2 linked regions of the Desulfatitalea tepidiphila genome follow. Each later gene encodes a partner of the first gene's protein in a complex. Links are inferred from orthologs where the notes say so. Each region holds a gene or a part of one and is shown in the gene's direction. Other genes may lie near its edges.

The links. The genes of interacting proteins can lie anywhere in the genome.
Region 2: the proteins of DFT_RS22690 (region 1) and uvrB are in contact, whole or in part, in a crystal structure (PDB 7EGT), measured with the Thermus thermophilus proteins. The link is inferred for Desulfatitalea tepidiphila from one-to-one orthologs. Residues at the interface, in WP_096412145.1 of Thermus thermophilus: His654, Arg656, Phe657, Gln666, Asp668, Glu669, Lys680, Arg681, Leu682, Ser683, Lys685, Tyr686, Ala687; in WP_096411307.1 of Thermus thermophilus: Glu23, Leu25, Arg26, Asp27, Gly28, Glu29, Arg30, Phe31, Arg55, Glu326, Asp327, Phe328, Glu379, Ser382, Gln383, His398, Gly400, Arg401.

The regions. Positions count from the first base shown.
Region 1 is NZ_BCAG01000006.1:612,957-618,048, reverse strand. What follows is about bases 1,377-4,376. They hold DFT_RS22690 (ATP-dependent helicase), read left to right. Parts: upstream 1,377-1,952; coding sequence 1,953-3,800; downstream 3,801-4,376. Other genes in these bases: DFT_RS22685 (hypothetical protein), read left to right, coding at 3,911-4,376; DFT_RS22695 (hypothetical protein), read left to right, coding at 1,666-1,956; DFT_RS22700 (RecB family exonuclease), read left to right, coding at 1,377-1,688. Also shown: DFT_RS22705 (SWIM zinc finger family protein), read left to right, coding at 1-715; more of DFT_RS22700, read left to right, coding at 861-1,376; more of DFT_RS22685, read left to right, coding at 4,377-4,387; DFT_RS22680 (DUF932 domain-containing protein), read left to right, coding at 4,735-5,092. UniProt on the Escherichia coli protein: A helicase with DNA-dependent ATPase activity. Unwinds DNA duplexes with 3'-5' polarity. Translocates on single-stranded DNA with 3'-5' polarity. Initiates unwinding more efficiently from a nicked substrate than double-stranded DNA.
Region 2 is NZ_BCAG01000003.1:1,662,338-1,667,343, reverse strand. Bases 1,495-4,408 are described here. They hold uvrB (excinuclease ABC subunit UvrB), read left to right. Parts: upstream 1,495-1,912; coding sequence 1,913-3,904; downstream 3,905-4,408. Other genes in these bases: uvrC (excinuclease ABC subunit UvrC), read left to right, coding at 3,909-4,408; ispF (2-C-methyl-D-erythritol 2,4-cyclodiphosphate synthase), read left to right, coding at 1,495-1,735. Also shown: DFT_RS12075 (adenylate/guanylate cyclase domain-containing protein), read left to right, coding at 97-1,074; more of ispF, read left to right, coding at 1,268-1,494; more of uvrC, read left to right, coding at 4,409-5,006. UniProt on the Escherichia coli protein: The UvrABC repair system catalyzes the recognition and processing of DNA lesions. A damage recognition complex composed of 2 UvrA and 2 UvrB subunits scans DNA for abnormalities.

The DNA.
Region 1 (5,092 bases):
TCCCAAACTGGATGAACGCTGGATCACCAAGATCGAGGGAAAGGAATTTGTCAAATATCCCGGCCTGCTCGATCTGGGACATCAAAAAGGGATTTCCAGCATCGAAGTTGAAATCGTTCAGATGCCCACCAGTGACAATGGGAATTTTGCTGTCTGTCGGGCCACTGTGATGTCCAAGCTGGGTGAGACGTATTCTGACATCGGAGACGCCAATCCCTCCAATTGTTCCAGCAAGGTATCAAAACATCTGCTCAGGATGGCCAGTACCCGTGCCATTGCAAGAGCGCTCCGGTCCTATACCAATGTGGGCATGACGGCATTGGAAGAACTCGCTGACATCAACGAAGCGATTAACGAAGGGGGAAATCATGAGCATCCTAAAGCGCAATCCAAACCGGCGAGGAAAGCTGCTGCAAAGGCGCCGAAAAAGAGTGCTGTTGCAGATGAAAAAGAAACCCAAGACGCAGCGCAAGTGGCGCCTGCCGTGGAAAACCAGCCCCAAGAGGAGCCTGTTACAAATGTTGCTTCAAAGAGTCCTGCCCGTGCTGGGATGAGTGAGGCGCAGCGCCGTGCCATATTCAATCTGTCCAGACGCCGGGGAATAAGCGTGGAAGAGATCGAGTGCATGGTTGAAGAATCCTATGGTGTGACGCTTGACAACCTAACCAGCAGCGATGCTTCGGCCTTCATCCGGCAACTTCAGACGGCTGCCTAAGGGAATTAAAGCAGATCCTTAACGTATGCCATTTTAAAGGCGATAGGCAGATCCTAAAGCGAGTCAACCGGATGCCTATCGCCTTTGTGTTTTAAAAAAGCGCCGTATCCTGCGTTTTTAGGATGCCTATGAGGAGGAACTGATAATGGTTTTAAGTGAGCTTAGGCAAACGCCGCACCTATCGGCATCGAGCATCAACGAATATGTGGAGTGCTCGCAACTGTATAAATTCGGCCGCGTCGACAAACTGCCTATGGAATTTAAATCCGATGCCCTTGAGTTTGGCACCTGCATTCATCGGGTGCTTGAAAATTTCTACCAGGCGAAAATGATGGGCGATCGGATGCTTCTAAAAGATGTCCACGAGTTTTTCGTGTTCACCTGGCTGGATATGGCAAGGGGACGCGATGATATCCGGTATGCGGACGGCAACGATTACAACTCCCTTTTGATGTTTGGAAGAGATCTATTGACTGCCTGGTATACCAAACTGCCCGATGACGATTTTACCATCCTGGCCATAGAAGAGGCGTTCAGTTTTACTCTTCCCGGTATCGATATTCCCATCATCGGGGCCATGGATCTGGTCGAACAGGACAGTGCCGGCACCATCATCATCACGGACTTTAAAACCAGCGGCCGGGCCTATTCGAAAGACGAAGTGGACCAGAACCAGCAACTGACCATGTATCAGATCGCGGCCAGGCAAAATGGATACGCCGACCGTGAGATCCTGCTTCGATTCGACACCTTGATTAAAACCAAAACACCCAAATTTGAACAATACTGGACCACGCGGACTGACATTGATGAACGGCGCCTGATCAAAAAGGCCGCTCAAGTATGGGATGGGATCTCAAAGGGAGTCTTTGTGGCCAACGATACCAGCTGGAAGTGCAAGGGATGCGCCTATAAACAGGCCTGTGACGCCTATCTGGAAGGAGAAGAGTATGACCAAGCGAGCCATCCATGACGTTCAATCGTTTTTAACGTTCATGCAGTCGGACGGGGACCGAGTTTATCAGATCGTCAATGTGGAGTTGTTGCTAAGACGCCATCCACCCGAGGCTGTCGTGTCATTTCTGCAGGAGCTTCATAAAGATTACGGCAAGGCGCTGTCCAAACTGATTCAGGAAGACAAGACCAGTTCCCGGATCAATGAGCTGGTGGCCAAGCGCTTCCGCATCAAAATGGCCATCAACACGATTCGCAACCTTGAAAAGGAGGATCAGGCAGCATGAGCGATGAATTAAATCCCAAACAACAGGAAGCCGCCCAGTTTAAAGAGGGCATCGCTGCCGTGATCGCAGTGCCCGGATCAGGTAAAACCAGGACCATGATGGAGCGAATCGGAATACTGATCACAGAATACGGCATTGCCCCTGAAAACATCCTGGGCCTGACCTTTACGCGAAATGCCTCGGATGAAATGCGATCAAGACTGGTGCCGGTCCTGGGGGATCTATCCTCTCGGGTAAAACTTTCGACCATCCATTCGTTTTGTCATCTGCTTTTGGGAATGGAAGGCCGCGTGTTTGAAATCCTGTCAGGCAAAGAGCAGATGGTCTTCATGAAAAAGGTGATGCAGGCATTGAAGGTAAAGGATTTGACCGTGGGAACCGTTCTTCGAGAAATCTCTCTGGCCAAAAACAACATCATCGATGCGACGGAGTTTAAGGCGCTGTTTGAAGGCGATGGGACCATGCAAAAGATCGCGAACGTCTATCAGGCCTACGATGACCAAAAGCGTAAAAAGATGCTGCTTGATTTTGATGATCTGCTCCTTGAAACCTATTACCTGCTTAGGGACAACGATCAGGTGCGGGAAAAATACCAGGAGACCTTTACCAGCATCCTGGTCGATGAGTTTCAGGACACCAACCCGGTACAATTTGAGATCCTTCGCCTGTTGATCAGAGAGGGGATTCGTCCATCGAGTTTCTGGGTGGCCGGCGATGACCATCAGGCGATCTATTCATTTACCGGAGCGTCTGTGGGCAACATCTTAAACTTTCAATCCATGTTCCCAGAGGCCAAACAGTTCATCCTCGATTTGAACTATCGCAGCACACCCCAGATTCTTCGTGCCTGCCAGAACCTGATCCATCACAACGTCAAACAGATCCACAAGGAATTGAAGACCGACAATCCCGATGGAGATGATATCGTTGTACTGGAAGCATCCAATGAAGAGACTGAAGCCATGGGCGTGGTCAATGAAATCGTGGATCTTATCGAGCGCCGTGGTTATCAATACAGCGACATTGCCGTTTTGTATCGGGCCAATTTCCAGAGCCGGTATGTGGAAGAGGCCTTTTTGCAAAACAAGATCCCGTATCACATTCAAAGCGGCCGGACCTTTTATGATCGTCACGAGGTCAAGTGTTTGCTGGATTATCTGCGGGTGATCGCTTCCCCCGATAGCGATGAAGCAGACGAGGCGCTATTGAATATCCTCAATGTGCCTGTCCGCTATGTCAGCAACAAGATCAAGGACCAGTTAAAAGAGTTTTGCCGGCGACGGGGAATTCATCTTTATGCGGGATTGAAATCCATGATCGTCGAATTGCCCTTTGTCCGGAAAAATATCAAAACATTCGTTAACTTCATGGACCCACTGATTGAAAGTGCCCCATCTCTTGAACCCGTGGAGGTGATTCAAAAGATACGCACCACCTGGGATTATGATCGATTTGTCGTGGATGAAGATATCCCCAGTCCCGATGACATCAAGATCTCCAACATCAATCAGCTCCAGTTGGCAGCTACCCGTTATTCGACCATCGGCGCCTTTCTGGAATATACCGACAGCTTCACCGATGAGACAGTCGGTGACGATAAAGAGGGGGTCAGTTTGATGACCGTGCACAAGGCCAAGGGTCTGGAGTTTGCCGTGGTGTTTGTCATCGGTCTGGTCGAGGGATTGATGCCCAGCAAAAAGGGGAACATTGAAGAAGAAAGGCGCATATGTTTTGTGGCCATTTCCCGGGCCATGACCTTGCTGTTTCTTTCATACCCGTTGAACTATCTGGGACAAGCCGCCAAAAAATCGATCTTTCTCGATGAGATCCTGGGCAAGCGATGAGGATCGAACCGCTTAAAAACCATTCTTAAACCTTCTTAGAACCGCTACAGCACCCGTTCTATCGTTACCCCATTATCGATATCACACCTTATATAAAAGGAGGTCCCATCGTGGATTTTCAGCTGATTCATTTCAGAGATGCAGACAAGATCATCGAGCAAAAGGCAATGGTCTCGGATGTGGCCATGACCATGGAATATGTGTTTACCGCCCTGCAAGGATCGCTATATCGAAAAGAGCTGCTACGTCTTGCCTTGGATGAAATGGGATGGCGTGAAAGTGGATGTCTCAATGTCATTGCCGGTCGCCGTTATCAATACAAGGGGTTTAAGCACGGCGTGGCCATAGATGGGCATTTTAGCGCCTACGAGTACATCCTGGAGGGCTTGATGCGCCTTCAGATCGGTTATGACAAGGGCAACATCGAAGCAGGGATCCTCATGTTGACCGCCAAACGAAGTGAAAAAAGTCCCTATGGCGATATCGTGAGCATGGTCAAAGAGGATGTGGAATCGCTCTATCCAACCGTATCCATGCCCATTTCGATCTGTCTGTTTGATCTGGGTGAACCTGATCTGCCCGATTAGATGGAGGTGACCATATGGCGTATCCGTTTGAAAAGATGACGACCTGTAAGCTCAGAAGTAAACTGCATGGCAATCGTAAACGGGATCGTTGTCTTGGTGATCAATTTGACCGTTCAGAATCAAACCCACTGAGTATCAATCCTCGCAGATCCAATCCCACCCATTGTAAAATCGAAAAGAACCAATCCAGTCGTTGATCATCACCAATAATCCATAAATTCAAATTTTCCGGAAGCCACCCGTCCGCTTGTCTGGATACGCACCCTGTTAGAGTCGTCAGGGGAAATTTAATGCGCCAGGTGGTGAAAGGCGCATCTTCCGGAAATCAACCTTTAAAGGAGAATCGTATGAAACCCAATTTGACTACCCTTGGCAAAGTGTTCGACCGCGTGGATGCGATGTCAGTCAACTGTTTCGATCAGAACATCGCCGTGCCGGACATATCGTTTGATAACCTGGATGTCGTTCGCATTGCGGGTGAGCCCCATCCATTAAGGCCTGTAGCACAGCGCTCCATATCCAATCGTCTGGGAATCCCATATCCGTATTTGACCCGATGTCCTTCCGATGTACAGGCGATGAATTTGAACCACTGGATCAAGCATGAGAAAAATGACCAGCTGCTGTTCCGGTTCGATGGGCATGAGGTGCGAGCGGTGTTTACCACCAAGTATATTCCCGTGGACAATTTCGAAGTCATGGAGT
Region 2 (5,006 bases), on another replicon or contig:
TCAACGTTACCGCAGACGGCTGTTCAAAAAATGAACCCGCCGGACGCGTGGACGACATTTGTTTGCAATGTTGTGGTCTGCTTTCCAGTCCCTGAAATGGCTTCGAATAAAACAACCTCGGAAAACGACAGCCGACGATCCATCGTGACCGATCACATGGTGTTGATCGGTTTTGCCCTGGCCGTGATCTATTGGCTGCTCGACTCGTTTCTCTCCCTGTTTTTAGCTTACGACAATTTCTTGGAAAAAATGACCGGTGTCGAGTTGGACAATGTGTGGGGCCGGATTATCGTATTGTGCCTGTTCGCCGTATTCGGCTCTCACGCCCAGTTCACGATGAACGAGCGCAAGAAGGCCGCCGAGAAAATGGAACGGGACGCGGCCACGCGCGAAAGATTCAGGCGGTTGCTCTCTCCCGATGTGGCGGAAATGGTGGTCAATGGGCAACTGGCGGTGAAGCAGGGGGGCGAGGTCCGCTTGGTCACGGTCATGTTCGCGGATATCCGGGGCTTCACGCAATTGAGCAGCGAGGCGGAGGCACCTGAAATATTGCAGATGCTCAATGACTATTACGAAATTTTGGTCGAAATCGTGTTCCGTCACGTGGGAACGGTGGACAAGTTCATCGGCGACGGCATGATGGTTCTGTGGGGCGCGCCGGTTACCCACGAGGATGACCCCGCACGCGCGGTCCGTGCGGCATTGGATATCCAAAGAGCGTTGGAGGCGTTCAACTTCGACCGTGCTTCTCTTGACAAGCCGCCGATCAAGGTGGGCATCGGCATCAACACCGGAGAAGTGGTGGCCGGCTATCTGGGATCGAGCCGCACCATGAGTTACTCGGTCGTCGGCGACACGGTCAATATCGCCTCCCGGCTTTGTGCCGCGGCCATGCCGGGCGAAATCGTCTTGTCGGAATATACCCAACATCTCGTTCAGCATCTTTTTCAGGTCAGACCCCGAAAGGCCGTGATCGCAAAGGGCAAAGATCTGCCGATCAAGGCTTATTCCGTATTGGGATTGAAAAAGAGCGCTTCGGAAGCTCAACAGGACGCCAGCCAACAACCAGTTTGACCTGAAGCCCTTCCTTTTCGTAAAATGCGCGCAATATTTAGTGTCGATCCAGAAATAGGCTAATTGGGTCGAGATCAAGGCCTGCGAAAAATTTTACTGCAGGCATATGGTGAATATTACGAGGATAAAATTTTGAGCATAACGCAGATATCGGGCCAATTGGCCATTTCTGGATGGACACTCAGGAGGAGGAATGCGTATCGGTATGGGATATGACGTGCACCGCCTGGTCGACGGGCGGCGGCTGATTCTGGGAGGCGTCGATATACCTTTTGAAAAGGGGTTGCTGGGGCATTCCGATGCGGACGCACTTACTCACGCGATATGCGATGCCCTGCTGGGGGCGGCCGCGTTGGGGGATATCGGACAACACTTTCCTGATACGGATACTAAATATAAAGGTATAGATAGCATCGAATTGTTGAAGCATTGTTTGAGGCTGGTCAGGGCCGAGGGATACATTTTGGTCAATCTCGATGCCACCGTGATGGCCCAGGCGCCGAAGTTATCGCCCTACAAAGAGCGCATGCGTCAGACCCTGGCCGCGGCACTCGAATGCAACATCACCCAAATCAGCGTCAAGGCCACGACCACCGAGCGGCTGGGTTACATCGGAGCGGGCGAGGGTATTGCCGCCATGTGCATCGTCCTGATTGAATAGGATTGGTTTCATGGACTTTAAACGTATTGTCGTTAAATTAAAATTTTAAGGTTTCCATACGGGCGGGGATAAACCCCGCCCCTACATCGCCGGATTATGGCAACGTCCCGTATTACCACCCGAATCTCGTAGGGGCGGGCTTTATGCCCGCCCGGAACATCCTCGTGAGTTAACGACATGGATTTTAATCTGATTTCAGACATGAGCCCCAAGGGGGATCAACCTGCGGCCATCGAGCAGCTCCGTGCAGGGCTCGACCGACAGTTGACCGACCAGGTGTTGCTGGGCGTGACCGGTTCCGGAAAAACCTTCACGATGGCCAATGTGATCGCGGCAGTTAACCGTCCGACCATCGTCATCGCTCCCAACAAGACCCTGGCTGCCCAGTTGTATCAGGAATTCAAGCAGCTTTTTCCGGAAAACGCAGTCGAATATTTCGTCAGTTATTACGATTACTACCAACCCGAAGCCTACATCCCGAGCTCGGATACCTATATCCAGAAAGACTCTTCGATCAATGACATGATCGACAAGATGCGCCATTCGGCCACCCGATCGGTGCTCTCCCGGCGCGATGTCGTCGTGGTAGCCAGCGTTTCGTGCATATTCGGCCTGGGCGCACCCGAGGACTATCTGGGTATGCGCGTGGATGTGGCGAGCGACCTTGATTTTCCCAGGGACAAACTCCTGCGCGATCTGGTGGCCATGCATTATGAACGCAACGATATCGATTTTCATCGCGGCACGTTTCGGGTGCGGGGAGATCGCGTCGAGATTTTCCCGGCTTACGAGGAGAGCCAGTCCCTGCGCATCGATTTCTTCGGAGACACCATCGAGAGCATCGCCCAAGTCGATCCCCTACGCGGTGTCACCCTGCGAAAGCTGGACAAGGCCACCATTTTCCCGGCCAGCCACTATGTGACCTCCCGGCAGACCCTCAAACGTGCCGTCGAAACTATAATGGCAGAGCTTAAACTCCGGGTCGAATATTTCCGCGAAGAAAAAAAATTCATCGAATCCCAGCGCGTGGAGGAGCGCACCCGGTTCGACCTGGAGATGATCCAGGAGTTGGGCTATTGCAACGGCATCGAAAACTATTCCCGTCATCTGACCGGCCGCCGGGCCGGCGAACCGCCGCCGACCCTGCTTGACTATTTCCCGGACGACTATTTGATGTTCATCGACGAGAGTCATATCGCCATTCCCCAATTGCGGGCCATGTATCGGGGGGACCGCTCGCGCAAGGAGACCCTTGTCAACTACGGCTTCCGGCTGCCGTCGGCCCTGGACAACCGGCCGTTGACCTTCGAAGAGTGGCGCCAAAGGGTGGGCCAGGTGATCTATGTGTCGGCCACACCGGCCGAATATGAAAACGAAATGGCCCGGGGGGCGGTGGTCGAGCAGATCGTGCGCCCCACCGGACTGGTGGATCCGCAAATCGTGATCCGGCCCGCGCAACACCAGGTGGATGACCTCTTCGGTGAGATCGTGCAGTGCAAAGAGCGCAACGAGCGGGTGCTGATCACCACCTTGACCAAGCGCATGGCCGAGGACCTGTCCGAATATTATGCGGACCTGGGGATTGCCGTACGCTACCTGCACTCGGACATCACCACCCTGGAACGCATGGAGATTATACGGGAATTACGCATGGGCAAGTTCGATGTGCTGGTGGGCATCAACCTGCTGCGCGAGGGACTCGACATACCGGAAGTCAGCCTGGTGGCCATATTGGATGCGGACAAGGAGGGTTTCCTGCGGTCGGCCCGCTCGTTGATCCAGACCTTCGGACGCGCCGCCCGCAACGTGAATGGTACCGTTATTTTATACGCAGACAAGGAAACCGACGCCATGCGTCAGGCTATCGGGGAGACGAACCGCCGGCGAACCATTCAGTCCCAATACAATGTCCGACACGGCATTGTGCCCCAGAGCATTCGGAAAGGGATCGGTGCCGGTTTTGATGTGGCCTGCGAAGGCGCCGACACCGGCGCCAGAGAGGTCCGGGAGGCTATGGCAGGCTATCAGAGTGTCGAGCAGCTGACCGAGACCATCGAAGATCTCGAAAAGCGGATGCATGCGGCGGCCGGCGAGCTCGAATTCGAACGGGCCGCGGAACTGCGGGACAGAATCAAATTGTTGAAAACCAAGATGATGTTCGAGTCTTGATGATATGGTGGATTTTCATACGGAAAACAGCCAATCAGCTTCGGAAGCCTTCGATCGATTGACCGAACAGGTGACGCACGTCTCGACCGATCCCGGGGTGTATATCATGCGCGATCCCCAGGGCAAGGTGCTCTATGTCGGCAAGGCGCGCAACTTGAAAAAACGGCTGCAGTCCTATTTTCAGAGGCATCGCCCCCATGACCCCAAGACCCGGCTGCTGCTGGGCAAGGTAATGGATTTCGAGACGATCATCACCCATACGGAAAATGAGGCGCTGATACTCGAATCCAACCTGATCAAACGCCACCGGCCCCGGTATAACGTGGTATTGAAGGATGACAAACGCTATCCCTCATTGCGGCTGGACATCACCGAAAAATATCCCAATTTGAGTATCGTTCGCAAAATAAAAGATGACGGCGCGATCTATTTCGGCCCTTACGGATCGGCCGGGGCGGTGCGCCAGGCTTTGAAGTTCATCAACAAGACCTTTAAATTATGCAAATGTCGATGTGAACAGCAAAAAAAAAGAACACGCCCTTGCCTGAATTATCAAATGGGTTTATGCATGGGGCCTTGCGTGTTGGAGGTGGCACCCGAGGCCTACCAGGAAGCGGTCAAGGAGGTGGTCGCATTTTTAAGAGGGCGAACGCCGGCCCTGATCCGCAGGCTCAAAAAGCAGATGCTGGCCGCCGCGGCCAACCAGGCGTTCGAAAAAGCGGCCGCATTGCGGGACAAAATATTCGCCCTGGAAAAGACCCTCGAAAAGCAGGTTTCCGTGACGGCCGATCATAAGGACCGCGATGTGTTCGCCCTGGTCGAGGAGCAGCAACTTTCCGCCATCGCCTTGCTGCGCGTCCGGGGTGGATTTCTGCTGGGTGGCCGTAACTTTGCATTCGAAGAGGCCATCGGGACGCCCGAAGAACAAATGGGCAGCTTCCTGGGTCAGTACTATCAAACCGCGACATCGGTTCCCAGGGAAATCCTGGTCAGCCACCTGCCGATGGAAAAAGATGGGGTCGAAAAGCGGCTGAGCCACAGCCGGGGGGGCAGGGTGATCGTCAGCGCGCCACAGCGCGGTGACAAGGAAAAGCTGGTCCAG